Regions from separate parts of the Kitasatospora sp. NPDC029312 genome, predicted to be linked through region 2. Evidence: predicted binding sites of a transcription regulator. Region 2 holds the regulator's gene; the other holds the start of a gene.
What was found. Region 2 encodes HspR, which represses chaperone genes until heat shock. Its sites were predicted from a motif close to TTGAGNNNNNNNNNCTCAA; they were not measured.
Positions count from the first base shown of each region.

Region 1: the regulator HspR is predicted to act here: its motif matches at 12,409-12,427, upstream of lon (endopeptidase La).

Region 1 is NZ_JBVHXY010000002.1:169,556-184,677, forward strand. It holds gene ACZ4WV_RS02315 (zinc-binding dehydrogenase) at 1-16, shown strand, start outside; gene ACZ4WV_RS02320 (PadR family transcriptional regulator) at 119-1,165, opposite strand; gene ACZ4WV_RS02325 (DUF4097 family beta strand repeat-containing protein) at 1,167-2,090, opposite strand; gene ACZ4WV_RS02330 (DUF6104 family protein) at 2,340-2,525, opposite strand; gene ACZ4WV_RS02335 (serine/threonine-protein kinase) at 2,576-4,534, opposite strand; gene ACZ4WV_RS02340 (multifunctional oxoglutarate decarboxylase/oxoglutarate dehydrogenase thiamine pyrophosphate-binding subunit/dihydrolipoyllysine-residue succinyltransferase subunit) at 4,880-8,596, opposite strand; gene ACZ4WV_RS02345 (sensor histidine kinase) at 8,907-10,037, opposite strand; gene ACZ4WV_RS02350 (response regulator transcription factor) at 10,121-10,858, opposite strand; gene ACZ4WV_RS02355 (rhomboid-like protein) at 11,420-12,211, shown strand; gene lon (endopeptidase La) at 12,450-14,846, shown strand; gene ACZ4WV_RS02365 (GtrA family protein) at 14,914-15,122, shown strand, end outside.
Region 2 is NZ_JBVHXY010000045.1:3,798-18,919, reverse strand. It holds gene ACZ4WV_RS28890 (Yip1 family protein) at 1-661, opposite strand, end outside; partial or broken gene manB (mannose-1-phosphate guanylyltransferase) at 847-1,920, opposite strand; gene ACZ4WV_RS28880 ((Fe-S)-binding protein) at 2,209-4,434, opposite strand; gene dnaK (molecular chaperone DnaK) at 4,804-6,645, shown strand; gene grpE (nucleotide exchange factor GrpE) at 6,642-7,262, shown strand; gene dnaJ (molecular chaperone DnaJ) at 7,486-8,637, shown strand; gene ACZ4WV_RS28860 (heat shock protein transcriptional repressor HspR) at 8,645-9,172, shown strand; gene ACZ4WV_RS28855 (hypothetical protein) at 9,381-10,373, shown strand; gene ACZ4WV_RS28850 (hypothetical protein) at 10,960-11,577, shown strand; gene ACZ4WV_RS28845 (helix-turn-helix transcriptional regulator) at 11,585-12,040, opposite strand; gene ACZ4WV_RS28840 (LuxR C-terminal-related transcriptional regulator) at 12,258-13,250, opposite strand; gene ACZ4WV_RS28835 (TDT family transporter) at 13,872-15,002, opposite strand; gene ACZ4WV_RS28830 (LysR family transcriptional regulator) at 15,074-15,122, shown strand, end outside.

The DNA of each region.
Region 1 (15,122 bases), on a different contig from region 2:
CGTGCTCAACCCCTGACACGACGGCGGCCCGGCGCCCCTCGTTCGGGGGCACCGGGCCGCTGCGCCGTGCGCGCGGTGCGGGCCGTGCAGCCGTGCGGCCGTGCTGCGGGCCGTCGGCTCAGCCGAGCAGCCGCCTCAGCCGCTCGCCGGCCGTGCCGAGCACCGAGCGGGCCTCGGCCAGCCGGTCGGCGCTCACCCCGCCGTCCCGGGCCGCGTCGCGGACCTGGTCGCGGAAGCGGTCGAGCAGCCGCTCCAGCTCCCGGGCCGGGTCCGCGGCGGGGTCGATGCGCGTCCACGGCGGCAGGTCGGCGGGGGCGGTGGGCTCGGCGGGCGCGGTGGGCGCGTCCTTGTCGAGGTCGATCCGGGTCACCGAGACCTGCTCGGCCGGCTCCTCCCCGGGGTGGTGGCCCCAGCGCGCCGCGTCGGCCAGCCCGGCCAGGCCCTTGGTCAGCTCGGCCAGGCCCTCGGCCAGTCCGGTCGGCCAGTCACCCTTCGCGGCGTGCTCGCGCACCTGCTGCTCGACCCGGCGCTTGATCCGCAGCGCCTCCTGCTGGGCCGCGGTGCGGGACGCCTTGGCCTGCTCGCGCAGCCGGCGGGCCTCGTCCTCGGCGGCCTTCGCCTTGGCCTTGGCGGCCCTCTCCTGCTCGCGGGCGCGCTTGGCCTGCTCCTTGGCGTGCCGCTTGAACTGCGCGAACTCCTCCTTGGCCCGCTGCCAGGACTCGTTGTCGCCCCAGGGCCCGGCCCACGGGTCGCCGGCGGCCTCGCCGCGCTCCGGCCGGGGGGCCTGCTTGGCGGCCTGCCACAGCTCCTCGCGCAGGACCTTGGCGCTGTCCCGGACGTCCTCCCGGATCGCCCCGGCGAGCTGCGCCACGGAGTCGTGGATCTCCAGCTCCAGCTCCTCCAACTCGACCCGGCGAGCCTGGAGTTCGGCACGGCCGGCGTCCGTCAGGCGGTAGACCTTGCGGCCGCCCTCGGTGCTGTGGCTGACCAACCCCTCCTGCTCCAGCTTGGCCAGGCGCGGGTAGACCGTACCGGCCGAGGGGGCGTACAGCCCCTGGAAGCGCTCCTCCAGCAGGCGGATCACCTCGTAGCCGTGGCGCGGCGCCTCGTCCAGCAGCTTCAACAGGTACAGCCGGAGACGGCCGTGGCCGAACACGGGGGTCATCTCAGGCCTCCTTGGTGAAGTCGGGCCCGGCGGGCCGGTCGGCGTCGGGGGAGGCCGGGAGCTCCTTGGCCACCGCCGGGTCGTCGTCCTCGTGGTCGGGGCGGCGCAGCACGGTGACCGCGCCGGAGACGGTGGTGACGTTGAGGCTGCCGCGGCCCTCGCCGAGCTGGCCGGAAATCTTCTTGGCGCCCCAGGTGCTGCTCATCTTGAGCTCGTCGAAGGTGCTGGACACCTCGCCGCTGGTGGAGCCGGCCTCGACGGTGGCGTCGGCCAGCGAGGGGATGCGCACCACGACCGCCCCGCTGACGGTGTTGACCTTGACGTCGGTCTCGCCGGCCACGTCGAGGTCCAGGGTGACGGCCCCGGTGACGGTGTTGGCCTGGACCTTGTCGGCGGTGCCGGCGACGACGGTGAGCTGCCCGGAGACGGTGTTGACCTTGAGCCGGCCGCCCACCGCCTGGGCGTCCACGTCGCCGGTGACGGTGCTGGCGTCGATCCGGCCGGTCAGCCCGGCCAGCGTGGTGTCGCCGCTGGCGCTCTGCACCGAGACGTGGCCCTCGACGCCGGTGACGGTGGTGTCGGCCGAGACGGTGCCGACCTTCACCTCGGTGCCGGCCGGGACGGTCACGGTGACCGCGACGGAGCGCTTGCGCTTGAAGGAGTCGAAGAAGCTGCGGACCGAGCCGATCGACTTGATCCACTCGCCGAACTCGCCCCAGCTGTTGATGTCCTTGTAGGTGACCGTCAGGACGCCGTCGACGACGGTCACGTGCAGCGGCTCGCCCGTGAGGTCGGTGACCTCCAGGCGGGCCTGGCCCTCGGCCGCGACCACGTTCACCGAGCCGTCGATGACGCGCACGTGCAGCGCGCGCACCTCATCGGTCACGGTGGTCCTGCCGGGCCCCTCGATCGTCCACTGGCTCATCTCTGCCGCCTCCCGCTCAGCGATCGCGATGTATCGCGTCCTCTTCCAAAGACGATATATCGCGTGCCGGGAAAAGCAAGCGGTTCCGACCCCGAACCCGTCCCCGACCCTTCCCCGAGGGATCCCCGAGGCGTCCCCGGGGCTTCCCGGACCCCGTCCCGGAGCCGGCGACCCGGGGTCTGCCCCGCGGGGTACGCGAAGGGCCCGGGAGGCGGCTGCCTCCCGGGCCCTCGTCCGGCGGTCACCGGGTCACTCGTCGTCCTCGTCCTCGTCGTCGAGCCGGGCCAGCCAGGTGGCCAGCCGCTCGACCGGGATCTCGAAGTCCGGGTTGAGGTCGACGAATTCGCGCAGGCGCTCGGCCAGCCACTCGAAGGTGACCTCCTCGTCGCCGCGCCGGCTCTCCAGCTCCTCGATGCCTCGGTCGGTGAAGTACACGGTTCGCTCCGGTCCGGTGGGAATTGACCCGGCCAGGATAGACCCGCCGGTCAGCCGGCCCGCCAGGTGCTGACGGTCATCGAGGCGGCGCCCGTGGTCGGGTCCGCGGCGGTGATCGCCGCGATCGCGATGTTCCGGCTCGCCCGGTCGCGGATGCAGAGCAGGCGGCCCGGCGCGACCCGGTTGTACGTCAGGTCGGTGTCCGGCCGGGAGTCGATCGCGGCGGCGCACTGCTCGGCCGTGACGGTCGCCTCGGTGATCACGGCGAAGTCCGACTTCTCGTCGCCCGCGCTCTCGAAGGAGTTGGCCTTGCTGCCGGTGCCGGTGTTGGTGACGCCCAGGCCCCACTTGAGGTCGCTGGAGCCGCTGCGCGGCACCACCGTGCCGGCGTTCAGGTCGATCCGGTACGCGTCCGAGGAGAACTCGGCGGCCGGGATCGAGAGTGCCCTCTTGTCCAGCAGCGGGGTGTAGCCGACCGGCCGCGCGGGGGCGGAGACGGTGGCCGGCCCGGACTTCGAGGGGCCGGCCGTCACCGACACGCCGGAGGCGGTGGCACTCGGGCTGGGTGCGGTACCGCCCTGGACGGGCACCGGGGCAGGGGTGCCGGTGCCCTGCTGAACCGAGATGCTGCCACTGCTGTTGTTCTTCTTGTCGCCGTCGTCCAGCTTCTTCACCAGCACCACGCCGCCCGCCGTGCCGCCGACCGCCATCACCAGGGCGACGGTCAGCAGCACCTTCCAGGACACCCCGCCCCGGCGCTCGGGCTCCGGTTCGGGCGCCGGGGCGGCGGCGGTGACCACCGGGCCGGGCGGCGGGGTGTCGAAGGACGGCGCCTCCGGGCGGAGCGGCACGGTCGGCGGGGCGGGCAGCACCGGGGCGGTCGGCGTCTCGGTGGGCAGCTGCGGGGCGCCGTACGCGCCGAGCGGCGGCGGGGCGAAGCCGGGCGGGGGCGTGGCCGGCTGCTGCGGCGGCTGGGCGGCGACGGTGGCCGGGTGGGTCGGCGCACCGACCGGCTGCGGGGGAGCGGCCGGGGCCGGCGGGGTGGCGGGGGCGGCCGGCAGCGGGGTGGGGGGCGTCCTCGGCAGGTCGGAGCGCCGGGTGATCTCGGTGTTGACCTGCCGCGGCAGCCAGTCCTCGCCGAACCGGAGCTGGCCGCCGACCTCCGGGTGGTTGCGGGCGGCCTGGATGATCTCGGCCGGCTTCGGCCGGTCCTCCGGGGACTTCGCCAGGCAGCGCTGGACCAGCTCGCGCAGGTCCGCCGGGACGGCCGTCAGGTCCGGCTGCTCGTGCACCACCCGGTAGAGCACCGCGGTGTCCGGGCCGTCGCCGAACGGCGGGGTGCCGCCGGCCACGTACGCGGCCAGGGCGCCCAGCGCGAAGACGTCGGTGGCCGGGGTGACGGCCCGGCCCTGCGCCTGCTCGGGGGCCATGAAGGCGGGGGAGCCGATCCGGTAGCCGGTGCCGGTCAGCGCGGTCGCGTCGGCGGCCCGGGCGATGCCGAAGTCGATCACCCGGGGGCCGTCCCCGGCGACCAGCACGTTGGCGGGCTTGAGGTCGCGGTGGACCACCTCGACGCTGTGGATCGCCTGGAGCGCCTCGGCGATGCCGCCCATCAGCAGCAGCACGGTGCGCACCGGCAGCGCACCGTGCTCGCGCACCACCTGCTGCAGGGACGGGCCGGGGACGTACGCGGTGACCAGCCAGGGGGCGTCCGAGTCCAGACCGCCGGAGTCGATCACCTGCGCGGTGTACAGCCCGTGGATCCGCTGGGCGTTGCTGACCTCCTGGGCGAACCGGCGGCGGAACTCGCCGTCCTCGGCGAACTCGGGGCGGACCACCTTGAGCGCCACCGGGCGCCCGCCCGGCGTGTAGGACAGGTAGACGCGACCCATGCCGCCGGCGCCCAGCCGGGCGAACAGCCGGTAGCCGCCGACCTCCCGGGGGTCGTCCGGAAGGAGCGGCTGGAAGACCGGAGGGAGCTTGCCGGGGTGCGGCGTGTCGGCGGTCATGTGGTGATCCCCCTGGGAGGTGCGGTGAGGTCGTTCGGCCGGGCCGCCGGCGCGAGGACGGACGGGCGCCGGGGCGGCGATCCGGCGAGGCATAACCTATCGACCCGTCAGGAACCCGTGCAGGCCGGTCGCCGTTTGGTTGCAGAGCTGCGACCTTTGCCGGGGCACGACACGAGGCGCGGGGCACGACACGAGGCGCGGGGCGCTGGACGACGCCCGGGGCACGGCGGAACGTCCGGCCGTACGGCGGAACGTCCGGCCGTACGGCGGAACGCCCGCGGCCCCCGCTCCCTTGTCGGGGAGACGGGGGCCGCGGGCGTATCGGCGGTGCGGGGCCTCAGCGCGTCAGAGCGCGAAGACCTCCTCGATCAGCGCCTGCTGCTCGGCGGCGTGCCGCTTGGCCGAGCCGACCGCCGGGGACGAGGCCGCGGTACGGGCGACGCGGCGCAGGCGGGAGCCGCCGGCGCTGCGGCCGATGGCGACCTGCAGGTGGTCGACCAGGTTCATCGCGATGAACGGCCAGGCACCCTGGTTGGCCGGCTCCTCCTGCGCCCAGATGAACTGGACGTCGTCGCCGTAGCGGCCCAGCTCCTCCTGGAGCTCGGCCACCGGCAGCGGGTAGAGCCGCTCGACCCGGACGATCGCGGTGTCGGTGACGCCGCGCTCGGTGCGGGCGGCCTCCAGGTCGTAGTAGAACTTGCCGGCGGTGATGACCACCTTGCGGACCTGCGCCGGGTCGACGGTGGAGTCGCCGATGACCGGGCGGAACGAGCCGGACAGGAACTCCTCCGTCGCACTCGCCGCGGCCTTCAGACGCAGCATCGACTTCGGGGTGAAGACGACCAGCGGCTTGTGGTGCGGGTTGTGCGCCTGCCAGCGCAGCAGGTGGAAGTAGTTCGACGGCAGGGTCGGCATCGCGACCGTCATGTTGTTCTGGGCGCACAGCTGGAGGAAGCGCTCCGGGCGGGCGGACGAGTGGTCCGGGCCCTGGCCCTCGTAGCCGTGCGGCAGCAGCAGGGTGACGCCGGAATGCTGGCCCCACTTCTGCTCGGCGGAGGCGATGTACTCGTCGACCATGGTCTGCGCGCCGTTGACGAAGTCGCCGAACTGCGCCTCCCACATCACCAGCGCGTTCGGGCGGGTCAGCGAGTAGCCGTACTCGAAGCCCATGGCCGCGTACTCCGACAGCAGGCTGTCGTAGACGGTGTAGCGGGCCTGGTCCTCGGTGAGGTACTGCAGCGGGGTGTAGTCCTCGCCGGTCTTGCGGTCGATCAGGACGGCGTGCCGCTGGCCGAACGTGCCGCGGCGGCTGTCCTGGCCGGCCAGGCGGACCGGGTGGCCCTCCATGAGCAGCGAGCCGATGGCGAGGGTCTCGCCCATCGCCCAGTCGATGGTGTTGTCCTCGACCGAGGCGGCGCGGCGCTGCAGCTGCGGCAGCAGGCGCGGGTGGACGGTCAGCCAGTCCGGCAGGTTGACCTGCGAGGCGGCGATCCGCTTGACCATCTCCTGGGAGATGCCGGTCTGGATGGAGACCGGGAAGTCGGCGACCGGCTTGCCGGCGGTGGCGTCGGCCGGCGCCTGGGCCGCGTCGCGGACCTCGGCGAAGACCTTCTCCAGCTGGCCCTGGAAGTCCTGGAGCGCCTGCTCCGCCTCTTCCATGGTGATGTCGCCGCGACCGATCAGGCCCTCGGTGTACAGCTTGCGCACCGAGCGCTTCTTGTCGATCAGGTCGTACATCAGCGGCTGGGTGAACGACGGGTTGTCGGCCTCGTTGTGACCGCGGCGGCGGTAGCAGATGAGGTCGATCACCACGTCCTTGTGGAACTCCTGGCGGAACTCGAAGGCGAGCCGCGCGATGCGGACCACGGCCTCCGGGTCGTCGCCGTTCACGTGGAAGATCGGGGCCTCGATCATGCGGGCCACGTCGGTGCAGTACATCGAGGAGCGCGAGGACGCCGGGGCGGCGGTGAAGCCGACCTGGTTGTTCACCACGACGTGCACGGTGCCGCCGGTGCGGTAGCCGCGCAGCTGCGACATGTTCAGGGTCTCCGCGACGACGCCCTGGCCGGCGAAGGCCGCGTCACCGTGGATCTGGATCGGCAGCACCGGGAAGGTGGTGCCGCCCTGGTCCAGGATGTCCTGCTTGGCGCGGGCGATGCCCTCGACGACCGGGTCCACGGCCTCCAGGTGGGAGGGGTTCGCGGCGAGCGAGACCTTGATGGTCTCGCCGTCCAGGCCGGTGAAGGTGCCCTCGGCGCCCAGGTGGTACTTGACGTCGCCGGAGCCGTGCATCGACTTCGGGTCGAGGTTGCCCTCGAACTCGCCGAAGATCTTGCCGTACGGCTTGCCGACGATGTTGGCCAGCACGTTCAGGCGGCCGCGGTGGGCCATGCCGATGACGGCCTCGTCGAGGCGGTGCTCGGCGGCGGCGTCGATGGTGGCGTCCAGCAGCGGGATGAGCGACTCGCCGCCCTCCAGCGAGAAGCGCTTCTGCCCGACATACTTGGTCTGCAGGAAGGTCTCGAAGGCCTCGGCGGAGTTGAGGCGGCGGAGGATCCGCAGCTGCTCCTCGCGCTCGGGCTTGGTGTACGGCTTCTCCAGGCGGTCCTGCAGCCACTTGCGCTGCTTCGGGTCCTGGATGTGCATGTACTCGATGCCGACGGTGCGGCAGTAGGTGTTGCGCAGCAGGCCGAGGATGTCGCGGAGCTTCATCATCTTCTGGCCGCCGAAGCCGCCGACCGCGAACTCGCGCTCCAGGTCCCACAGGGTGAGGCCGTGCTGGACGACGTCCAGGTCGGGGTGCTTGCGCTGCTTGTACTCCAGCGGGTCGGTGTCGGCCATCAGGTGGCCGCGCACGCGGTACGCGTGGATCAGCTCCATGACGCGGGCGGTCTTGTTGACCTCGTCGTCGTGGGTGGTGGCGACGTCGGTGGCCCAGCGGACCGGCTCGTACGGGATCCGCAGAGACTCGAAGATCTCGTCGTAGAAGCCGTTCTCGCCGAGCAGCAGGCGGTGGATCTCGCGCAGGAACTCGCCGGACGCCGCGCCCTGGATGACGCGGTGGTCGTAGGTCGAGGTCAGCGTCATGATCTTGGAGACGCCGAGGCGGGCCAGCGTCTCCGGGGCGGAGCCCTGGAACTCGGCCGGGTACTCCATGGCGCCGACGCCGACGATGGTGCCCTGGTTCTGCATCAGGCGCGGCACGGAGTGCACGGTGCCGATGCCGCCGGGGTTGGTCAGCGAGACCGTGACGCCGGTGAAGTCGTCCATGGTCAGCTTGTTGGCGCGGGCCCGGCGGACGATGTCCTCGTAGGCCTGCCAGAAGCCGAAGAAGTCGAGGGTCTCGGCCTTCTTGATGGCCGCGACGACGAGCTGGCGGTCGCCGTTGGGCTTGACCAGGTCGATGGCCAGGCCCAGGTTGACGTGCTCGGGCTTGACCAGGAAGGCCTTGCCGTCCTCCACCTTGTAGCTGTGGTTCATCCCCGGGTGGGCCTTGATGGCCTGGACCAGGGCGTAGCCGATCAGGTGGGTGAAGGAGACCTTGCCACCACGGGCGCGCTGCAGGTGGTTGTTGATGACGATGCGGTTGTCGATCAACAGCTTCGCCGGGACGGCGCGGACCGAGGTCGCGGTCGGCACCTCCAGGGAGGCGTCCATGTTGGTGGCGACGGCCTTCGCCGGGCCGCGCAGCTGGACCAGCTCGGGGCCGGTCGGGGCGGCGGCGGGGGCCGGGGCGGCAGCGGCGGCCTTGGGGGCCGGAGCGGCGGGCGCGGCGGCGAGCGGAGCGGCGGGCGCGGCCTGGGCCGGTGCGGCCGGAGCAGCAGCGGCGGGCGCGGGGGCAGCGGCAGGGGTCGGCGTGGGGCCGGCCTGGGTCGCGGCCTGGGTCACTGGGGTCACCTCGGTACCGGGCTTGTAGTCGGCGAAAAAGTCCCACCAGGCTCGGTCTACCGAGTTCGGGTCCTGGAGGTACTGCTGGTAGATCTCATCGACGAGCCACTCATTGGGGCCGAAGCCAGTGGAGCTTGCCGAGCTGTTGGGGGTTTCAGGGGACTGTGGCGACACGGCGGCAACCGCCCTCTTCCGCTTCCTTTTGGGATGTTTGGACAGCGGGGATTAAGGCTACGCCCCTGACCAGTGATCGCGCAGTCCCCGGGCCCCAGGCGTCGTCCAGATCACAGTGCTGACCTGCGATTTGGCTGAAAAAGTGCGTTAGAAAGCCGTATCTGAGGGGAACCGATCGCGCCCGATCGCGCAACATATGCGGGCAAAACCGGACATAGTCCCGGTTGGATCATCCGACGACCTTCGTATGCGTCTGTGTCGGATCTGTGACAAATGTCCCCGTCCGCCCAGCGACCGCCGGCCCGGCCGCTCAGCGCTGCGCGGGCAGCCGGACCTCGATCCGGCAGCCGCTCGGGGACTCGGCCACCGCGATGCGCCCGCCGTGCAGGTCCACCGCCCAGCGGGCGATGGCCAGGCCCAGGCCGGTGCCGCCGTCGGAGCCCGGTCCGGAGGCGGTGGCGGTGCCGCTGCGGCTGAACCGTTCGAACACCCGGGTGCGGTCGGCCGGCGGGATGCCGGGGCCCTCGTCCTGGACCTCCAGCAGCAGGCCGCCCTCCTCGTCCTCGGGCCGGGCCCGCACCGTCACCGTGCCGCCGGGCGGGGAGTGCTTGCAGGCGTTGTCGACCAGGTTGGCGACCACCTGGTGGAGCCGCTCCGGGTCCGCCACCGCGGTGAGGCCGGCCGGGCTGACCTCCAGGGCCAGCCGGACGTCGCCGCGCCGGGAGAAGGCCCCGCCGGCCGTCGCGCCGTCCACGGTGACGCCGCGCAGCACGCCGTCCAGGAACTCGCGCACCTCGAAGGGGCGGGCGTCCAGGTCGACCACGCCGTCGTCGATCTTGGAGAGGTCGAGCAGGTGGGTGACCAGGCGGCCGAGCCGCTCGGTCTGCTCCAGCGCGGCCCCCAGGGTCGCGGGATTGGGCTGGACGACGCCGTCCACCACGTTCTCCAGCACGGCGCGCAGCGCGGCGATCGGCGTGCGCAGCTCGTGCGAGACGTTGGCGACCAGCTCGCGGCGGTGTCGGTCGGCGGCCTGGAGATCGGCGGCCATGGCGTTGAAGGCGGCCGCCAGCTCGCCGATCTCGTCGCGCGAGTTCACCTCGACCCGGCGGCTGTAGTCGCCGGAGGCCATCGCGCGGGCGGCGTCCGTCATCTCGCGCAGGGGGGCGGTCAGCCCGTGCGCGAGGAACTGCATGAACAGCAGCGAGGCGATCATGGAGAAGATCATGATGATCCGGATCTGCGTCTCGGACCGGATCGCCACGACCACCATCCCGGTGGCCAGGAACACGGAGACGATCACCAGCAGGGCGAGCTTGCCCTTGATCGAGCGGACCGGGTCGAGCGGGCGGATGTCAGCCCAGACCCGGCGGGCGGCGCGGACGGCCAGCGTCTGCGGGCGCGCGGCGTCGGCGTCCCCGTTGCGTTGCTGTGGAAAGGTCATTGGTCCCCTGTGATCCCCGCGTGGTGGCACGGCGGTCCCGGGACACGGGCCCCCCGGTGGCCCGTCGCCCGAAGCTCCCGCCGTTACGAGAGCGGGGCCTCCAGTGCGTACCCGACACCGTGGACGGTGCGGATCCAGCTGGCGCCGATCTTGCGCCGCAGTGCCTTGACGTGGCTGTCGACGGTGCGGGTGCCGGACGCGTCGGTCCAGTCCCACACCTCGGCCAGCAGCTGCTCACGGGTGAGCACCGCGCGCGGCTGGGCGGCCAGGCAGGCGAGCAGGTCGAACTCGGTCGGCGTCAGGTGGACGTCGCCCGAGGCCAGCCGGACCCGGCGCTGCACGTGGTCGATCTCCAGCTCGCCGAAGCGCAGGCTGCCGAGCGCGGGCGTGCGGGCGGCCTGCTGGGCGCGCTCGACGCGGCGCAGCAGCACGTTGACCCGGGCGGCCAGTTCGCGCATCGAGAACGGTTTGGTCATGTAGTCGTCGGCGCCCACGCCGAGGCCGACCAGCAGGTCCGTCTCGTCGTCGCGCGCGGTCAGCATCAGCACCGGCACCGGGCGCTGCGCCTGGATCCTGCGGCACACCTCCAGGCCGTCGAAGCCGGGCAGCATGATGTCCAGGACCACCAGGTCCGGCTGCCAGGTGTGGAATCCGTCGACCGCGCCCGGGCCGTCGTGGGCCACGGCGACCTTGAAGCCCTCCGCGCCCAGCCGGGCCGCGATCGACTCGGCGATCGTGGGCTCGTCCTCCACCACCAGCACTCTGCGCTGGCTGCTCACCGCGCCGCCGGTGTTGTGGTTGTCCTGCTGAATTTCTGTCACGGTCACGCCACCGCCCCCAGGGCTGCGGGCCGGCCACCTGTGGGGATGGCGGGGCTCCGCTCGTAGTCTTGTTCCGTCGTGGACTGTGCCGGGTCCGCCGTCCCGTCGCGCGCCCGGGAGAGTGGAGGACGGGTGGTGTCCCGCCCGCTTCTCCCGCGCACCTCGCAGGGTACGGACAGCGGATGATTTCCGGCAGGTGGACCGGACGTTTCCGGCCCGTGGGCCGACCGTCGGGTCGCCCTCGGACCCACTGCACGAGTGGGCACGGGCCGATACCTTACCCGGCGATTTTTCTCTGCGTAACGGTACGTATGCAGTCGAGTTGACGCCAAGTAGCCGGTCAGGGGCTCTACTGACGCGTTAATCGACAGAAGGTCTGGACCAATGTCGGTAAACGGAATCGTTACCACCGCAACCGTCTTCACGGCCTTTTCCCAGCTGCCTTTCAGAACCTCGACGTACCGTGACCACGACAACGCTCCGCCGGGAGGAATCCGGGCCCCGCGCCGGTAGGTCGGGGCGCGGCGGAACCGGTGGCTGCGGGCGTGGAGCGGAGGCGGCATGGCTGGGCTGCGACGGGGCGCCGACCGGAGCGCGTCCGCGCGGGCGCCGTACGGAATGCTCCGCCACGGGCTGCGCACCGGCGTCCTCGAGTGGCTGGTGGAACGGGTCCCGACGCCCCGGCGTAATCCCTTCACGCTCGGATACCTCGCGGTGGTGGGCGCCACCACGACCTTCGCCGGCCTGGCCGATCCGGAACTCGTCCGGCGACTGCGGGAAGTCTCCAGTTCGGACGGCCACAACCTGCTCCAGCACCCCCTGCGCGCCCTCGTACTGAGCGGATTCTGGATCGCGGGGGACGTGTGGATGCCCTACCTGTGGGGCTTCGCCCTCACCCTCGCGCCGCTGGAGCGCCGGGTCGGACCGGCCCGGGCGGCGGCGGTGTTCGCGATCGGGCACGTCGCCGCGACGCTGCTCTCCCAGGGCGTGGTGATCACCGCGGTGGAGACCGGGCGGATGGCGCCCGGCGCGATGCGCGACCTGGACATCGGGGTCAGCTACGGCGTGCTCGCCTGTCTGGGCGCCGTGGCCGGGCTGCTGCCGCGGCCCGCCCGGCTGCTCGCGCTGGGAGGCGCCGGTCTGATGATCGCCCAGCAGATCGCCGCCGAGAAGGACGTGGTCACCGCCGTGGGGCACCCGGCCGCGCTGCTCGCCGGGGTGGCGCTCTGGCGCTGGCTGCGCGGGGCCGAGCGGCGCCCGCCCCGGTCGCGCCCCCGCTCGGCGACGGCCCCGGCGGCCGGGCCCGCCGCCGCCGCGGTGCCCGGCGGCGCGAGGCCGTCCACCGCGCGCTGACCAGCCGCTCCCGCCTTCGGGGGGTCCTCTCGGGCGCCTCTTGACAAGGCCGTCGGGCGGCTCTCCGGACCTTCTTGACGACGCCTCCCGTCGCCCGCCGTCCGCGCTTTTTGACGGCGCCTCCCCTTGGCCGTTCCGCGCCCGTGACGTTCGCTCATGGCGAACAAGGTGTCGGGAACATCCCGTACCCGTGAAGCCTTAGTCACATCGACTCAACTTCACTGACTGGGGAGAGATCATGGCATCGACGTCCACTCCGCTCACCCTGCCCGTGCTGCCGCTCGACGACGAGGTCGTGCTTCCGGGCATGGTCATTCCGCTGGACCTGAAGGACACCGAGGTGCGCGCCGCCGTCGAGGCCGCCCGCGCCGCGGCCGACGGCTCCGGCAAGCCGCAGGTCCTGCTGGTGCCGCGGGTGGACGGCTCGTACGCGGCGGTCGGCACGCTGGCCACGGTGGAGCAGGTCGGCCGCCTCGCCGACGGTGACCCGGCCGCCCTGGTGCGCGCCGTGCGCCGGGTCCGGATCGGGGCCGGCACCACCGGCCCCGGCGCCGCCCTCTGGGTAGAGACCACGCCGTTCCGGGAGTCCTCCGCCGGCATGCCGGTGGCCGGGCGGGCCGCCGAGCTGGTCAAGGAGTACAAGGCGCTGTCCACCCAGTGGCTGCGCAGGCGCGGCGCCTGGCAGATCGTCGACCGGGTCGCCCAGATCGAGGGCGTCGGCGAGCTCGCCGACAACATCGGCTACGCGCCGTTCGTCACCGCCGAGCAGAAGCTCAAGGTGCTGCTGGAGGCCGACCAGGTCGCCCGGCTGGAGTACGCGCTGACCCTGCTGCGCGACCACCTCGCCGAGGAGGAGGTCAACGACACCATCCGCAAGGACGTCGAGGAGGGCGTGGCCAAGCAGCAGAAGGAGTTCCTGCTGCGCCGCCAGCTGGAGGCCGTCCGCAAGGAACTGGCCGAGCTGAACGGCGACCCGGCCGACGAGGAGGGCGACTACCGCGCCCGGGTGGAGGCCGCCGACCTCCCCGAGAAGGTCCGCGAGGCCGCCCTCAAGGAGGTCGACAAGCTGGAGCGCGCGTCCGACCAGTCGCCCGAGGGCTCATGGATCCGCACCTGGCTGGACACCGTCCTGGAGCTGCCCTGGAACGAGCGCACCGAGGACGCGTACGACATCGCCGCCGCCCGCGCCGTGCTGGACGCCGACCACGCCGGTCTGGCGGACGTCAAGGAGCGGATCGTCGAGTACCTGGCCGTCCGCAAGCGCCGGGCGGACCAGGGGCTCGGGCTGGTCGGCGGCCGCCGGGGCGGCGCGGTGCTGGCCTTGGTCGGCCCGCCCGGCGTCGGCAAGACCTCGCTCGGCGAGTCGGTGGCCCGCGCCATGGGCCGCAGGTTCGTCCGGGTCGCGCTCGGCGGCGTCCGGGACGAGGCCGAGATCCGCGGCCACCGGCGCACCTACGTCGGTGCGCTGCCCGGCCGGCTGGTGCGGGCGATCAAAGAGGCCGGCTCGATGAACCCGGTCGTCCTGCTCGACGAGATCGACAAGGTCGGCTCCGACTACCGGGGCGACCCGGCCGCCGCCCTGCTGGAGGTGCTGGACCCGGCGCAGAACCACACCTTCCGGGACCACTACCTGGAGGTCGAGCTCGACCTCTCCGACGTCGTCTTCCTCGCCACCGCCAACGTGCTGGAGGCCATCCCCGAGCCGCTGCTCGACCGGATGGAGCTGGTCCGGCTCGACGGCTACACCGAGGACGAGAAGGTCGTCATCGCCCGCGACCACCTGCTCCCGCGCCAGCTGGAGCGGGCCGGCCTCGGCGGCGAGCAGGTCACCGTGGCGGAGGAGGCGCTGCGCAAGCTCGCCGGGGAGTACACCCGGGAGGCGGGCGTGCGGAACCTGGAGCGCTCGATCGCCCGGGTGCTGCGCAAGGTCGCCGCCCAGGCCGAGCTGGGCGACCGCGAGCTGCCCGCCGCGATCGGCGCGCAGGACCTGCGCGCCCTGATCGGCCGGCCGCACCACGTGCCGGAGTCCGCCCAGGAGCCCGCCGAGCGGCGCACGGCCGTGCCCGGCGTGGCCACCGGCCTGGCGGTCACCGGAGCCGGCGGCGACGTCCTCTACATCGAGGCCTCGCTCGCGGACGCCGAGACCGGCGGCACCGGGCTGACCCTGACCGGGCAGCTGGGCGACGTGATGAAGGAGTCCGCGCACATCGCGCTCTCCTACCTGCGCTCGCGCGGGGCCGAGCTGGAACTGCCGGTCACCTCGCTGCGCGACCGCGGCGTGCACCTGCACATCCCGGCCGGGGCCGTCCCCAAGGACGGGCCCAGTGCCGGCATCACCATGACCACGGCGCTGGCCTCGCTGCTCTCCGGCCGCAAGGTGCGCACCGACGTCGCGATGACCGGCGAGGTGTCGCTGACCGGCCGGGTGCTGCCGATCGGCGGGGTGAAGCAGAAGCTGCTCGCCGCCGACCGGGCCGGGGTCACCACAGTGATCATCCCCAAGCGCAACGAGGCCGACCTGGACGACGTCCCGGCCGAGGTGCTGGAGCGGCTCACCGTCCACCCCGTCTCGGACGTGCGCGAGGTGCTGAAGCTGGCCCTGGAGCCGGCCGAGGTGCTGGTCGCGGCCGCGTAGCCCCCGCCGCCGGGGCCGGTTCGGCGCTCGTGGGGCCGACGGCATCCGCACGTGCCACACTGCGGAGATGCCGTCCCCCACGCAGCGCGTCCTGGCCCGGGTGCCGGCCAGGCTGCGTCCGGCCCTGGTGCGGCACCGCCGACTGGTGAAGTTCCTGCTGGTCGGCGCCGGCTGCTTCGCGCTCACCGTGGTGATCGACGTCGAGCTCAAGTTCACCGTCCTGGAGCACAAGCCGGTGGTCGCGCTGACGGTGGCGACGGTGATCGCCACCGTCGT
Region 2 (15,122 bases):
GCACCGCGAGCGCGCCGTACAGCAGCGAGACGGTGAGGGCGGGCAGCCAGACCTGGTGGTCGCGGGTGCGGTCGAAGATCGCGGTCGGGTTGCGCAGGAGGCCGGTGAACAGCTCGCGCCACTGCGGGCGGGGCCCGGCGACGTGCGGGGCGGACTGGCCGCCAGCCCGGTAGACGGCGACGTTGTCCTGCCCGTACGGGGGCTGTGGTTCCTGCCCGTACGGGGGCTGCGGTTCCTGGCCGTACGGGGCGTGCTGGTCGTGCCCGTACGGGGCGGACGGCCCGTAGCCGCCGTCGTGGTGGTCCTGGCCCGGCTCCCGGCCGTACCAGCCCTGGTCCTGGCCCGGCTGGGCCTGGTACGGCGCCTGTCCGCCGTACGGGTCGGCGACCGGGAAGGCGCGGGTGCTGCCCGGCCGGTCGGCCGCGTACGGGTCGTACCCGTCGCCGGGCGCGCCCCCGGGGCCCCCGGGAGCGCCGGGAACACCGGCCGCGCCCCCCGGGCCGCCCGGGCCGCCGGCCGCCGTCGGGTGCTGGGCCGTGAAGTACTCCGGCCCCTCCGGCTGCCCGTACCCCCCGGCCACCCCCGCCGGCGGCGGAGCGGCCGACCACCCGCCGTGCGGGCGATCGGCGCCCTGACCCCTGTCGTATCGATTACCAGCCACGCTCCGAAGGTACCCGTCCGGCCCAGCGCACGTCGGCCCCGGACGGAGCCGGGGCCGGTTTGCAGCGAGCCTGAGACGAACGGGGCCGAAAAGCCCCCGGAGCGCCGGCGCTACCGCTGGGCGCTGACCGACGGCCCGTGCACGGCGGCGGCCGCGGTGGTGCCGGCCGGGCAGCCGCCCGGGCCGGCCGAGGTCCGCACCGCGCCGACCGGCAGCAGGGTGCCGCAGGCGATCCGGATCCCGTTGGGCAGCTCGTTGTCCGGCTCCACGATCGCGCCGTCGCCGATCACCGCGCCGTCCAGCGCCGAGCGGTCGCCGACGGTGGCGAAGGCGCCCACGATCGAGTCCTTGACCAGGGTGTCCGGGCCGATCACCGCGCCGGGCAGGATCACGCTGCCCTCGACGATGGCACCGGCCTCGATCACCGCGTCCTCGGCGACCACGGTGCCGCCGCTGAGCACCGCGCGCGGGTGGACGGTGGCGCCGGGCAGCAGCAGGGCGTCGCCGGTCGGGCCGGGGACGGCCGGGGAGTCGACCTTGCCGAGCACCAGGTCGGCCGAGCCGCGGACGAACGCGGCCGGGGTGCCGAGGTCCAGCCAGTACGAGGTGTCGACGACGCCGCGCAGCAGGGCGCCGGTGGCCAGCAGCTCGGGGAAGGTCTCGCGCTCGACGGACACCTCCCGGCCGGCCGGGATGCGGTCGATGACGGACCGGGTGAAGACGTAGCAGCCGGCGTTGATCTGGTCGGTGACGATCTGCTCCGGCGTCTCCGGCTTCTCCAGGAACTCCAGCACCCGCCCGTCCGCGTCGGTCGGGACGAGGCCGAAGGCCCGCGGGTCCTCGACCCGGGTGAGGTGCAGGGTGACGTCGGCCCCGGCGGCCACGTGGCCGTCACGCAGGGCGGCGATGTCCAGCCCGGACAGGATGTCCCCGTTGAAGACCAGCACCGGCTCGTCCGGGCCGCAGGTCAGGCCGGAGGCGGCGTTGCGGATGGCCCCGCCGGTGCCCAGCGGCTCGCGCTCGGTGAGGTAGACCAGCTCGATCCCGTACGGGGTGCCGTCCTGGAAGTGGTCCTCGAACACCTCGGCCAGGTACGAGGTGGCCAGCACCACACGGGTGACCCCGGCGGCGGCCGCGCGGGCCAGCTGGTGGGCGATGAACGGGACACCCGCCACGGGCAGCATCGGCTTGGGGGTGTGGGTGGTCAGCGGACGCAGTCGCGTGCCCTTACCACCGACGAGCATGATCGCCTCGGTCATGGTCTGCGCTGTTCCCCTTGTGTCTCTGCGGCCCGGCCCGGTGGGCCGATACCTCCGTCGGTGTGTTCGGCCCGTCCGGAACGGGCCGACCGGCGCGCGGCCGGTCCGGCGCCTACTGTATTTCCTTCCGACCGAATGCCAGTCCGGCGGCTGTGCGATCGGCGTCACTCCCCGTCCGCCCGCGGTGTCCTCGGACGTCGGCCGTGGCGCCGAAAGCCCGGCCCGGCGGGCGCGTTGGGCGCGTCCACCGGGCCGGGCGGTTGTAGCAGAACTGTCGAACAGCGGCCGCTACGCGTCGACCGTCGCCGGCTCGTCCTCGGCCGCGGCCGGCGGAATCGCCTTGACCGAGTCGAGCAGCAGCTGGGCCACGTCGACCACCTTCAGGTGCTCCTTGGCCGCGCCCTCGTTCTTCTTGCCGTTGACCGAGTCGGAGAGCATCACCAGGCAGAACGGGCAGGCGGTGGAGACGATGTCCGGGTTGAGGGACAGCGCCTCGTCCACGCGCTCGGTGTTGATCCGCTTGCCGATGCGCTCCTCCATCCACATCCGGGCGCCACCGGCGCCGCAGCAGAAGCCGCGCTCCTTGTGCCGGTGCATCTCCTGCTGGCGCAGACCGGGGACCTTGTCCATGATCTCGCGCGGCGGGCTGTAGACCTTGTTGTGGCGGCCCAGGTAGCAGGGGTCGTGGTAGGTGATCAGGCCCTCGACCGGGTTGACCGGGACGAGCTTGCCCTCGTCGATCAGGTGCTGGAGCAGCTGGGTGTGGTGGATCACCTCGAAGTGCCCGCCGAGCTGGGGGTACTCGTTGGCGATGGTGTTGAAGCAGTGCGGGCAGGTGGCCACGATCCGCTTGGTCGGGGCGTCCTCCAGCGCGGCGTTCAGCGTCTCCACGTTCTGCGCGCCGAGCATCTGGAACAGGAACTCGTTGCCCAGGCGGCGGGGGGAGTCACCGGTGCAGGTCTCCTCCTTGCCGAGGATCGCGAACTTCACGCCCGCGGTGTGCAGCAGCTCGGCGAAGGCCTTGGTGGTCTTCTTCGCGCGGTCCTCCAGGGCGCCGGCGCAGCCGACCCAGTAGAGGTACTCGACCTCGGCGGGGTCGATGTCCTCGCCGATCACCGGCACCTCGATGCCGGTCTCCTTCTTGAGCTCCTTGACCCAGTCCAGGCGGGCCTTGGTGGCCATGCCCCACGGGTTGCCCTTGTTCTCCAGGTTCTTGAGCATCGTCCCGGCCTCGGTCGGGAAGTTGCTCTCGATCATCACCTGGTAGCGGCGCATGTCGACGATGTGGTCGACGTGCTCGATGTCCACCGGGCACTGCTCGACGCAGGCGCCGCAGGTGGTGCAGGACCACAGCACGTCCGGGTCGATGACGCCGTTCTCCTCGGCGGTGCCGATCAGCGGGCGGTCGGCCTCGGCCAGGGCGGCCGCCGGGACGTCCTTGAGCTGCTCGGCGGTGGCCTGCTCGGTGCCCTCCATGTCCTTGCCGCCGCCGGCCAGCAGGTACGGCGCCTTGCCGTAGGCGTGCTCGCGCAGGCTCATGATCAGCAGCTTCGGCGAGAGCGGCTTGCCGGTGTTCCAGGCGGGGCACTGCGACTGGCAGCGGCCGCACTCGGTGCAGGTGGAGAAGTCGAGGATGCCCTTCCACGAGAAGTGCTCGACCTGGGAGACGCCGAAGACGGCGTCCTCGGCCGGGTCCTCGAAGTCGATCGGCTGGCCCTTGCTCGTCATCGGACGGAGCCCGCCGAGCGCGGTGCCGCCGTCCTCCTCGCGCTTGAAGTAGATGTTGAAGAAGCCGAGGAAGCGGTGCCAGGCCACGCCCATCGAGGGGTTGAGGCCGATGGTGGTGGCCCACGCGAACGAGATGCAGATCTTCAGCATCGCGAACAGGTAGACCAGGTTCTCCAGGGTGCCGTGCGACAGCCCGCTGAGCGCGGAGACGATCGGGTACGAGACCAGGTGCTCCGGGCCGTAGGAGTCGACGCCGGACAGGGCGCCCTCCAGGGCGCGGAGCATCAGGATGCACAGGCCGATGCCGAGGATCGTGTACTCGACGTAGAAGGCCTGCCAGGCGATCGAGCCGGCGAACCGGGACTTGCGGCCCGACCTGGACGGCAGGCTCATCAGGCGGATCACCATCAGGGTCACGATGCCCAGGGTGGTCAGGGTGCCGACGAGCTCGACGAAGAGCTGCCAGATCATCCAGTGGCCGATGATCGGCAGTTCCCACTCGGCGTCGAAGAGCTGGCCCATCGCGTTGACGATGGTCAGCACCAGGCTGAAGAAGCCGACGGCGACGAACCAGTGGGCGACGCCGACGATCCCCCAGCGGTTCATCCGGGTGTGGCCGATGAACTCGACCGCCACGGTCTTCACCCGCTGGGCGGGCTTCCCGAAGCGGGTGGAGTCCGGCGAGCCGGTCAGCACCACCCGGAAGATGTGCCACGCCGCACGAAGGGCGAGCGCGGTGCCGATCACGAAGGTGACCAGCGAGATGACGATCGCTGCTAGCTGCATCGGCTCTCCGTCTCCTGCGGCTTGCGGTTCAGCAGGGTCTGTGGTTCCACGGTTTTCTGAGGTGAGTGTACTGGTCGGTAACTTTCCGGGCCGACGGCCCGGACATTACCTGTCAACAACAGGCCACCAGAAGGTTCCCAAGCTATGGCGGCAGTCACGTGACTCCCACGCGCCGCACCCGAGCGCGCCCGAGCGGAATCCGGCGGGCCGACCGCCCAAATCCGTGGGCCGACCGCCCTTCGGCCGACCTCCGTCCGACTTCCGGGCTCAGCAAAGTTGAGCCGCTCGAACTCAAAGCTGTTGACGGCCCCGGCCAGGTAGTGCATCCTTGAGCCTGTAAAGCTCAACTCTTCCGTGGAGGTACCAACGATGGCACGCGCGGTCGGCATCGACCTCGGCACGACGAACTCGGTCGTCAGCGTTCTGGAGGGTGGCGAGCCCACCGTCATCACGAACGCCGAGGGCGCTCGGACCACGCCGTCCGTCGTCGCCTTCGCCAAGAACGGCGAGGTCCTGGTCGGCGAGGTGGCCAAGCGCCAGGCGGTCACCAACGTCGACCGCACCATCCGCTCGGTCAAACGCCACATGGGCACCGGGTGGAAGATCAACATCGACGGCAAGGACTTCACGCCGCAGCAGATCTCGGCCTTCGTGCTGCAGAAGCTGAAGCGCGACGCCGAGGCGTACCTGGGCGAGACCGTCACCGACGCCGTCATCACCGTCCCGGCGTACTTCAACGACTCGGAGCGCCAGGCCACCAAGGAGGCCGGTGAGATCGCGGGCCTGAACGTCCTGCGCATCGTCAACGAGCCCACCGCGGCCGCCCTCGCGTACGGCCTGGACAAGGACGACCAGACCATTCTGGTCTTCGACCTCGGCGGCGGCACCTTCGACGTCTCCCTGCTGGAGATCGGCGACGGGGTCGTCGAGGTGAAGGCCACCAACGGTGACAACCACCTCGGTGGTGACGACTGGGACCAGCGCGTCGTCGACCACCTGGTCAAGGTCTTCCAGGCCGGCCACGGCGTCGACCTGTCCAAGGACAAGATGGCCCTGCAGCGTCTGCGCGAGGCCGCCGAGAAGGCCAAGATCGAGCTGTCCTCGTCCTCCGAGACCTCGATCAACCTGCCGTACATCACGGCCTCCGCCGAGGGCCCGCTGCACCTGGACGAGAAGCTCACCCGCGCCCAGTTCCAGCAGCTGACCGCGGACCTGCTGGAGCGCTGCAAGGTCCCGTTCCACAACGTGATCAAGGACGCCGGCATCTCGCTCTCCGAGATCGACCACGTCGTCCTCGTCGGCGGCTCGACCCGCATGCCGGCCGTCGCCGAGCTCGTCCGCGAGCTGACCGGCGGCAAGGACGCCAACAAGGGCGTCAACCCGGACGAGGTCGTCGCCATCGGCGCCTCGCTCCAGGCCGGTGTCCTCAAGGGCGAGGTCAAGGACGTCCTGCTCCTGGACGTCACCCCGCTGTCCCTCGGCATCGAGACCAAGGGCGGCATCATGACCAAGCTGATCGAGCGCAACACCACGATCCCGACCAAGCGCTCCGAGATCTTCACGACGGCCGAGGACAACCAGCCGTCCGTCCAGATCCAGGTCTACCAGGGCGAGCGCGAGATCGCCGCCTACAACAAGAAGCTCGGCATGTTCGAGCTGACCGGCCTGCCGCCGGCGCCGCGCGGCCTGCCGCAGATCGAGGTCACCTTCGACATCGACGCCAACGGCATCATGCACGTCGCGGCCAAGGACCTCGGCACCGGCAAGGAGCAGAAGATGACCGTCACCGGCGGCTCCTCGCTGCCGAAGGACGAGGTCGACCGCATGCGCCGCGAGGCCGAGCAGTACGCCGAGGACGACCACAAGCGCCGCGAGGCCGTCGAGACCCGCAACTCCGCCGAGCAGCTCGTCTACTCGACCGAGAAGTTCATCGCCGACAACGCCGACAAGCTCCCGGGCGACGTCAAGACCGAGGTCGAGACCGCCATCGGCGAGCTCAAGGAGGCCCTGAAGGGCGAGGACATCGCGAAGATCCGCGAGGCCTCGGAGAAGGTCTCCACCACCGCCCAGAAGCTCGGCCAGGCGCTCTACGCCAACGCCGACGCCGCCGGGGCGGCCGGGGCCGGCGAGTCCGCGCAGGCCAAGGACGACGACGTCGTCGACGCCGAGATCGTGGACGACGAGAAGCCCAAGGGCGGTGCGTCGGCATGACGGACAAGCCGCAGGGCGGCAAGCCCGGCGACGACTCCGCCGCCGAGGAGGCCGTGATCAAGGCTGCCGAGGAAGCCGCCTCGGCGGGCGCCGGCGAGGGCTCCGACGACCTCGCCACGGTCAAGCGCGAGCTGGCCGAGCGCACCGGGGACCTGCAGCGGCTGCAGGCCGAGTACCAGAACTACCGCAAGCGGGTCGAGCGCGACCGGCTGACCGTCCGCGAGATCGCGATCTCCAACATCCTGGAGTCGCTGATCCCGGTCCTGGACGACATCGGCCGCGCCCGCGAGCACGGCGAGGTGACGGGCGGCTTCAAGTCCGTCGCCGAGTCCCTGGAGACGGTCGTCGCCAAGCTGGGCCTCCAGCAGTTCGGCAAGGAGGGCGAGCCCTTCGACCCGACCCAGCACGAGGCGCTGATGCACAGCTACTCCTCGGACGTCACCGTGGACACCTGTGTGCAGATCCTCCAGCCCGGCTACCGCATCGGCGAGCGGATCATCCGTCCCGCCATGGTCGCCGTCGCGGAGCCCCAGCCGGGCACCCAGACGACGTCCGCCCCGGACGCCGAGGCGAAGCCCGCCGACACGGACGAGTCCGACGGTGGCGCGGACAGCTGACGAGCTGTGACAGCTGACAACCAGTGCGCTGCGGAGTCGAACGCCGGCAAGACGAGCGGCCGGCTCCGCAGCGCGCTGTCAACGGCTCTTCTTCCAGGGGCGGTTGACAGCACAGTGACGATGGACATCGGGAGGTGGCGGGAGCCGTGAGCGAGCGCAGCGAGCGAACCATCCAGGGGTGCGCGGACCGCTCAGCGGCTGCCGAGCGCAGCGAGGTGGGCGCATGAGCGGCAAGGACTTCGTCGAGAAGGACTACTACAAGGTCCTCGGCGTGCCCAAGGACGCCACCGCCGCCGAGATCAAGAAGACGTACCGCAAGCTGGCGCGCGAGTTCCACCCGGACGCGAACAAGGGCGACGTCAAGGCCGAGGAACGCTTCAAGGACATCTCCGAGGCGTACGACGTCCTGTCCGACGACAAGCGCCGCAAGGAGTACGACGAGGCCCGCAGCCTCTTCGCCAACGGCGGCTTCCGCACCGGCGGCCCCGGCACCGGCAGCTACAGCTTCGACTTCGGCGACCTCTTCAGCGGCAGCCAGGGCGGCGGCGGTGGCGGCCTCGGCGACGTCTTCGGCGGCCTCTTCAACCGGGGCGGCGCCCGGCAGGCCCAGCCCCGGCGCGGCGCCGACGTCGAGACCGAGGTGACGCTCTCCTTCGAGGAGGCGGTCGACGGCGCGACCGTCCCGCTGCGGATGACCAGCCAGGCCCCCTGCCGCACCTGCAACGGCACCGGCGCCAAGTCCGGCACCACCCCGCGGGTCTGCCCGACCTGCGTCGGCGCCGGCACCGTCAGCCGCGGCCAGGGCGCCTTCGCGCTCTCCGAGCCGTGCAAGGACTGCCGCGGCCGGGGCATGATCGTCGACGACCCGTGCGCCGACTGCCACGGCAGCGGCCGGGCCAACTCCGCCCGCACCATGCAGGTCCGCATCCCGGCCGGCGTCCAGGCCGACCAGCGGATCCGGCTCAAGGGCAAGGGGGCCCAGGGCGAACGCGGCGGCCAGCCCGGCGACCTCTACGTCACCGTGCACGTCGACCCGCACCCGGTCTTCGGGCGCAAGGGCGACAACCTGACCGTCACCGTCCCGGTCACCTTCCCCGAGGCCGCCCTCGGCGCGACCATCGAGGTGCCCACCCTCGGCGGCCCCACCGTCAAGCTCAAGCTGCCCCCGGGCAGCGCCAACGGGCTCACCATGCGCGCCCGCGGCAAGGGCGCCACCCGCAAGGACGGCACCCGAGGCGACCTGCTCGTCACCGTCGAGGTCGTGGTGCCGCAGCACGTCACCGGCGACGCGCTGAACGCCCTGGAGCAGTACCGCGAGGCCACCGCCTCCGACGACCCACGAGCCGCCCTGTTCCGGGCGGCGAAGGGAGCGTGACGACCAGATGAACCCCGACTCGATGACCCCCGACAGCCCGATCGGCCCCGGGCTCGGCGAGGGACTGCCCGGCGACGGCACCCGCCGCACCCGGCGCACCGCCACCGCCCCGCCGCAGTACGTGCTCACCGAAGACACCCCGGTGTACGTCATCTCCGTGGCTGCCGAGCTGTCCGGCCTGCACCCGCAGACGCTGCGCCAGTACGACCGCCTCGGCCTGGTCAGCCCCGACCGCACCGCCGGCCGCGGCCGCCGCTACTCCGCCCGCGACATCCAGCAGTTGCGGGAGGTCCAGCGGCTCTCGCAGGACGAGGGCATCAACCTGGCCGGCATCAAGCGGATCATCGAGCTGGAGAACCAGGTCGCCGCCCTCCAGGCCCGCATCACCGAGCTGGTCGACTCCCTGGAGGGCGCCGCCGCCGCACTCCAGCAGCGCGAGGCCGCCGTCCACGCCTCCTACCGCCGCGACCTCGTCCCCTACCAGCCCCCCACCCCGCAGTCCAGCGCCCTCGTCGTCTGGCGCCCCAAGCGCTGACCCGCGGCCCCGCCGCCCCGCCAGCCGCCGGCTCCCTCCTGTTCGGGGGGTGCCGGCGGCTGGCGTGTGGTGAGAGAGTGCTGCGGCAAGGGAGGCGGTCACCATCCGGGACGACTCCGGCCGGGTCCTGCGGGCCGCTTAAGATCCTTGCTGCAGTAGCCATCCGGCGCGTTGACTAACTTGTCCGGTCAACACAAGGAGACCAAGAATGAGTGGGCGAGAAGGAGCAGGTGCCGCGCCGGGCGGACTCCGGGTCCTGTCGGAGGACGCCCGCACGCTCTATCTGAAGGCCGTGAGCGAGAGCGGCCGGCTGAGCCGGAATGCCTGTGCGACCGGCGAGGATTCCGCCCTCCAAGAGTTGCTGGATCTCGGACTGCTAATTCTCGACAACGAAGAGCCGGACGCCTATTTCGCCGTCGACCCGACACAGCTGTCGGCGAGTCTGAGTTCGGCGTGGCAACGGCAGGCGCTCGACCTCCTGTCGCGCGCGGTGGCGCTGCCGACGGAGCTCAGCGAACTGGCCGAGGCTTTCCACGCCCCGAACCAATCCGGCGGCCCCATCGAATACGTCAGAGGCCGCGCCCTCATCAATCAACGGCTTCAGCAATCCGCGGCCGGCGGATGGACGGAGGGACTCGCCATGCAACCGGGCGGACCGCGCCCGGCCGAGCTGCTGACCGCATTCCTGGACCGCGACCTCGACATGCTCCGTCACGGCGCGTCGATGCGGACGATCTACCACGCGAGCACTCGCTACCACCAGCCGACCAGGGACTATGTGGCTCAGCTGGCCAAGGCCGGTTGGCAGTTCCGCACGCTCGACGAGCCCTACACCAGGCTGATCGTGGTCGATCGGAAACTGGCGGTGATTCCCGTGGCGGGCGACAACATCGCCGCGTTCATCTACGACCCCGCCGTCATCAACTTCCTCGCCGAGGAGGTCTTCGAGCGGAGCTGGAACAGGGCGCTCGAGTTCGAGGGGGATCGCACGGTCCCGCGCCAGGTCGTGTCGCAACTCCGGCAGACCATCATCGAGCTCCTGCTCTCCGGAACGAACCACCGCGTCATAGCGCGACGGCTCGGCATCAGTGAGCGGACGCTCGCCCGGCATATCGCCGAGATGAGGGAGGACTACAACGTCGACTCCCTCTTCCAACTCGGATATGTGCTGGGCCGCTCCCCGCGAGAAGAAGACGTGTAGGAACGCTCTTCCAAAGGAGCGGCTTTTCCAGCACTTCGGCCGGCCCGTCAGCGCGACACGGACTCATCCTCCAGTCCTGATGACCCAACGGGCCACGCCTCACCAGTGGATGTCGTCGCTCACGGCGACCGCCGCGGTCGGGGAGACGCCGGCCTGCTCGCCGCCGACAGCAGCCTGAATCCCAGCCAGCACAGCCGCGCCGAGGACAACCGAAATCGCAACCGTGCGGACGAGTCGGTACATAGGGGACACGGACCCACCCCTCCTTCTCTCAAGAGCTCCGTGAGCTGGATCTAATAGCACTAGCGTCCACATGATGCCGCAGACCTCGCAGCGTGTCATCTCCCCGACTACACAAGGAGCGTCATCTCTCTGCCAGTCATCCAGATGACAGGGCGGGACGCTGGACGGGGCTGCGACCGCTGATAGACGATCATTTCGTCCCCGATGGTGCAGCGAAAAGCGCAAACTTGCCGCTGTACCGTCAAATATCCGGCTGAACTCACCGGCTTTTCCGAAGCAGCAACCAACCGCAGCGCCTACCGGCACCGCATCCCCACCCGGTCGGCCTTTCCCCGGAGTCGACATGACCGAGCCCTACCTGCGTCACCACGACAGCCAGGCCCCTGAGGGTCGGCGTGCACGTGTGTTCCTGGCCGCGCCGCTGATGCGCCTGACCGGCCCGGCGGACAGTGTGGTGACCCTCGCCAGCCGGACGCGGCTGACGACGCTCCGCACCACGCTCCTGCGCAGCGGGGCCGCCGTGTACAGCGCGCACCACAGCGACGCCTGGACCGTCGCCGGGCGCGCCCCCGAGCCCCGGGTGCCCTCCGACTTCCGCGCCCTGCAGTCCGCCGACCTGGTCTTCGCCTACGTCGGAGCGCCGCTCTCGGCCGGCGTCAGCCTGGAGCTGGGCTGGGCGTCGGCCCTGCGGAAGCCGATCGTCCTGCTCGTCGACGAGGCCATCACCCACAACCCGCTGATCGCCACCATCGAGCAGGTCGCCCCCGTCCTGCCGCTGGTCTTCGACGACACCTGGTCGCAGGAGGCCCTCAACCACACCGTGGAGACCGCCCTGGACTGGGCCGGCATGGCGCTCTCCCTCCGCGAGGGCTTCTGGACCGCCCCCGGCGAGCAGTTCAACGTCCCCCGGCAGAAGTCCGCCCTCCCCGGCTACTGGCCGACCGGCGCCGCCACCGGCTGAGCGGGGCTCACCCACCGGACTCCCCCGTCCGGGCGCCCCGCACCTGCCAGCCCAGTTGGAACAGCGTCTCCGCGTCGTACGACTCGCGCAGCCGGGCGATGTGACCGGCCACGGTCCGCTCGCTCAGCCCCATCCGGCTGGCGATCGCCCGCTGCGTGAGCCCCCGGGCGAGCAGGCGGCCCACCTGCCGCTGGGTCGCGGACTCACTCGAACCGTCCGCCAGCGCTGCCCGGTTCACGCACTCGGCCTGCTGCCAGTGCGTCTCGAAGCTCGTCGCCAGGAAGCCGACCACGACCGGGTCCTCGACGAAGGCGGCGCTGCTGCCGTCCGGAGCGGCAGGGATCACCGCGACCGTCCGGTCGAGGACCATCATCTTCGTGAACGGCACGGCCAGGACCCGGATGTGGCACCCGGCCGCGACCAGCCGTGCCGCCAGCCGGGCCGTCGGGCCGTCGGACAGCACCGACGCCTCGTAGATCGTGAGACGGACGGCTTCAACAACCCGACGTCCAGCAGGGCCTGTACGGTCTCCGCGTCCTGCTCCGGGACGTCGGCGATCCGGATCCGGCCGCCCTCGCGGAGGATCGCGCGGTACAGGTCGCGGGCGGCCTCGTCGGGCAGGGCGAGGGTGCGGTCGGTCATAAGCGTTCTCCTCTCATCGGCGGGCCGGGCTCGGCTCGTCAGTCATGGCGGGAGCCCCGCATCAGCCAGCCGAGTTGGAAGAGGGTCTGGGCGCCGTAGCGGTCGCGCAGTCGGGAGATGTGGGCGGCGACGGTGCGTTCGCTCAGGCCGAGGCGGGTGGCGACGGCGCGCTGGGTGAGGCCGCGGGCGAGGAGGCGGCCGACGCGGTCGGGGATGGTGCGGGCGGGCCCCTGGCCGAGGCAGGCGGCGGCCTCGGTGGTGTCGGCGCGGGCCCAGTCGCGTTCGAAGGCGCCGATCAGGAAGGCGAGGGCGGCCGGGTCGGTGATGAAGGCGGCGGTGCTGTTGTCGTCGTTGGCGGCGATGACGGCGACGCTGCGGTCGAAGACGATCAGCCGTTGGAAGGGCTCGTCGAGGACGCGGATCCGGGAGCCGTGCCGGGTGACCTCCTCGGCGTAGGCGAGCGCGGGCGGGTCGGCGAGCGCGACCGGCTGGTAGATGGTGCGCAGCGAGCAGCCGCGCTGGAGGAGTTGGACGTCCTGGGCGAGGGCGATCTGCAGGGTGTCGGCGGGTCGGTGGCCGGGCTGGGCGGTGAGCACCTCGGAGCGGCAGTCGGAGACGAGTTGGGAGATCCGCTGGCGGATGTGGACGTGGCCCTCGACGTAGACCGCGCCGCCGGGGCGGCCGGACGGGCGGGGCATCCCGTCGTAGGCGCGGGTGAGGGTGTCCAGGGCTCCGGGGAGGCTCTCCGCACGGACCAGCAGGCGGGTGGCCTGGCTGCGCAGTTCGGCGCCGAGGCGGTCGCTGACCGAGCGCGGGCTGACGGCGGTGTAGCAGCGGTCCATCCGGTTGGCCATGACCAGGCCGATGTCGAGGAGCTGCCGGAGGGCGTCGCGGTCGCCGTCCGGGACGTCGGTGAAGGGGATGCGGCCGCCTTCGGCGATGATCGCCAGGTACAACTGCCGGGCCGCCTCGTCGGGTTCGCCGCCCGCGGGTACCGTCTGGTGCGGCGTGACCGCCGGTTCCGCCGTCACGTCGCACTCTCCCTGCCGGACGCCTCTGCCGTGGTGCTGCCCCCGGCCGTACGCGCGGCCGTGGGCTTGCGCGGTACCTGTTGCCGGGCGTGATCACGGTACCCGTCGAACGGCGGACCCCCGGGGCCGGGTGCCGTCGCACACCGGTGCCCGGGGACCGCCATCGGTACGCCATGCCAAGGCGCTTCCGGCGAGGCGGAGCAGCAACGCCTCGCCGGATCCGGATCCGGCGTCCATCACCACACATGGACCCCGGTCGGTGCTCTTCCCCCCCGTTCCACGGCTGCGGGTGTCGCAGTCGCGGTCGTTCTGAAGAGCGAGTCGCCACCATCGGGCTGCGGTTGCCCGGACGACCTGGCGTGCCTCCACCTTCACAGCCGTGACGCCCGGTGGACAAGTGGCGCCCGAGTGCAGGTTCACGCAATTGCAGTTACCTGCACGCGGGCGGGGGTCGCGGGCCCGGGCGGCGGGCCGGATTCCGGTAAAGGCCGAGGCCAGCGCGAGGTGCGGGCGGCGGTCGGCGGTTCCGCCGGTCGGCGGTGCACGATCATCCTGCAGCTGCGCGTTCCTGCAACCGCGGCGGGCTCCCGACCCGGCGGGCGCCCGGGAGCCCCGGCGGGCTCAGCGCGCGAGCAGCCGGCCGCGGGCCAGCCCGGCCGCGGTGCCCCCCGCCGCGAGCACCCAGCCGACGAGCAGCAGCAGGTAGAGCCCGGTGGTCAGAGCGGTGAAGCCGCCGAAGCCGGTGTGCCGGGCGAGCGCGGCGGAGCCGGTGACGCAGGTGCCGATCGGGAAGGTGTACGCCCACCAGGTCATCGCGAACGGCATCCCGGCCCGGCGGGCGCGCAGGTTGGCGGTGAGTGCGACGGCCAGCCAGAGCATCGCGACGCCGATCACCGCGACGCCGTACAGCTCGGCCAACGGCAGCAGGACGGGCGCCGGCCCGGGCAGCACCGGGCGGGCGGCGTCGGCGAGCTGGTGGACCGCGGTGACGGACTGGCCGAGCGGGCCGAGCACCAGGAACAGGGCGGGAGTGAGCGCCAGGGTGGGCGGCTTGGTGTGGAACAGCTCGGTGAACACCACCGGCAGCAGCACCAGGGTGGCCAGCAGGCCGACCCCGAACAGCGCGCCGCAGCCGTACAGCAGGGCCTGCTGCGGCTGACCGGCCGGCAGGTGCGGGACGAGGACGGGGCCGCAGGCGGAGGCGACCAGCGGCGCGACCACCGGCAGCAGCCAGGTCGGGTTGGCCGCCAGGGCGGACACCGGGTGCCGGGTGATCATCAGGTACGGGATGCCGGCGGCGACGGTCAGCGCGTACAGCGTGCCGACGCCCCACAGCACGGCGTCCACGGCGACCGCCGGCCCGGTGCCGATGACCCGGGAACCGAGCAGCAGGGTGCCGAGCCCGACCGCCAGCAGTGCCATCGGCGGGCAGCCGTAGAAGACGGCGGTGGCCGGGTCGTCCAGCAGCTGGGCGCGGGCCGCCGTGCGGTGCCGGGTGAGGTGGACCAGCCGGGCCGCCACCAGCACCACCAGGGCGGCCAGTCCGAGCGCCCACATCACCTCGCCGAAGCCGATCAGGCCGGGCAGCCGTACCGGCAGGGCCGCGGCGCCGTTGGCGGTGATCGCGGTGCCCATCACGGCGGCGTACCAGTTGGGGCCGAGCTGCGAGAGGTCGAACCGGGCGGCCCGGGAACGGTCGCCGGGACGGTCGGCGGGGCGGATGAGCGGGCGGGCGACGGCCGAGGTGGACATGGAGACCACCCTGCCCCGGCGGCCCGGCCTCCGGTAGCGCCGCGGATCCTATGGGGACATAGGCTGAATCTATGCCTCTCTCCCCGCACGTCCCCGAACTCGGCGCACTGGAACTGCTGC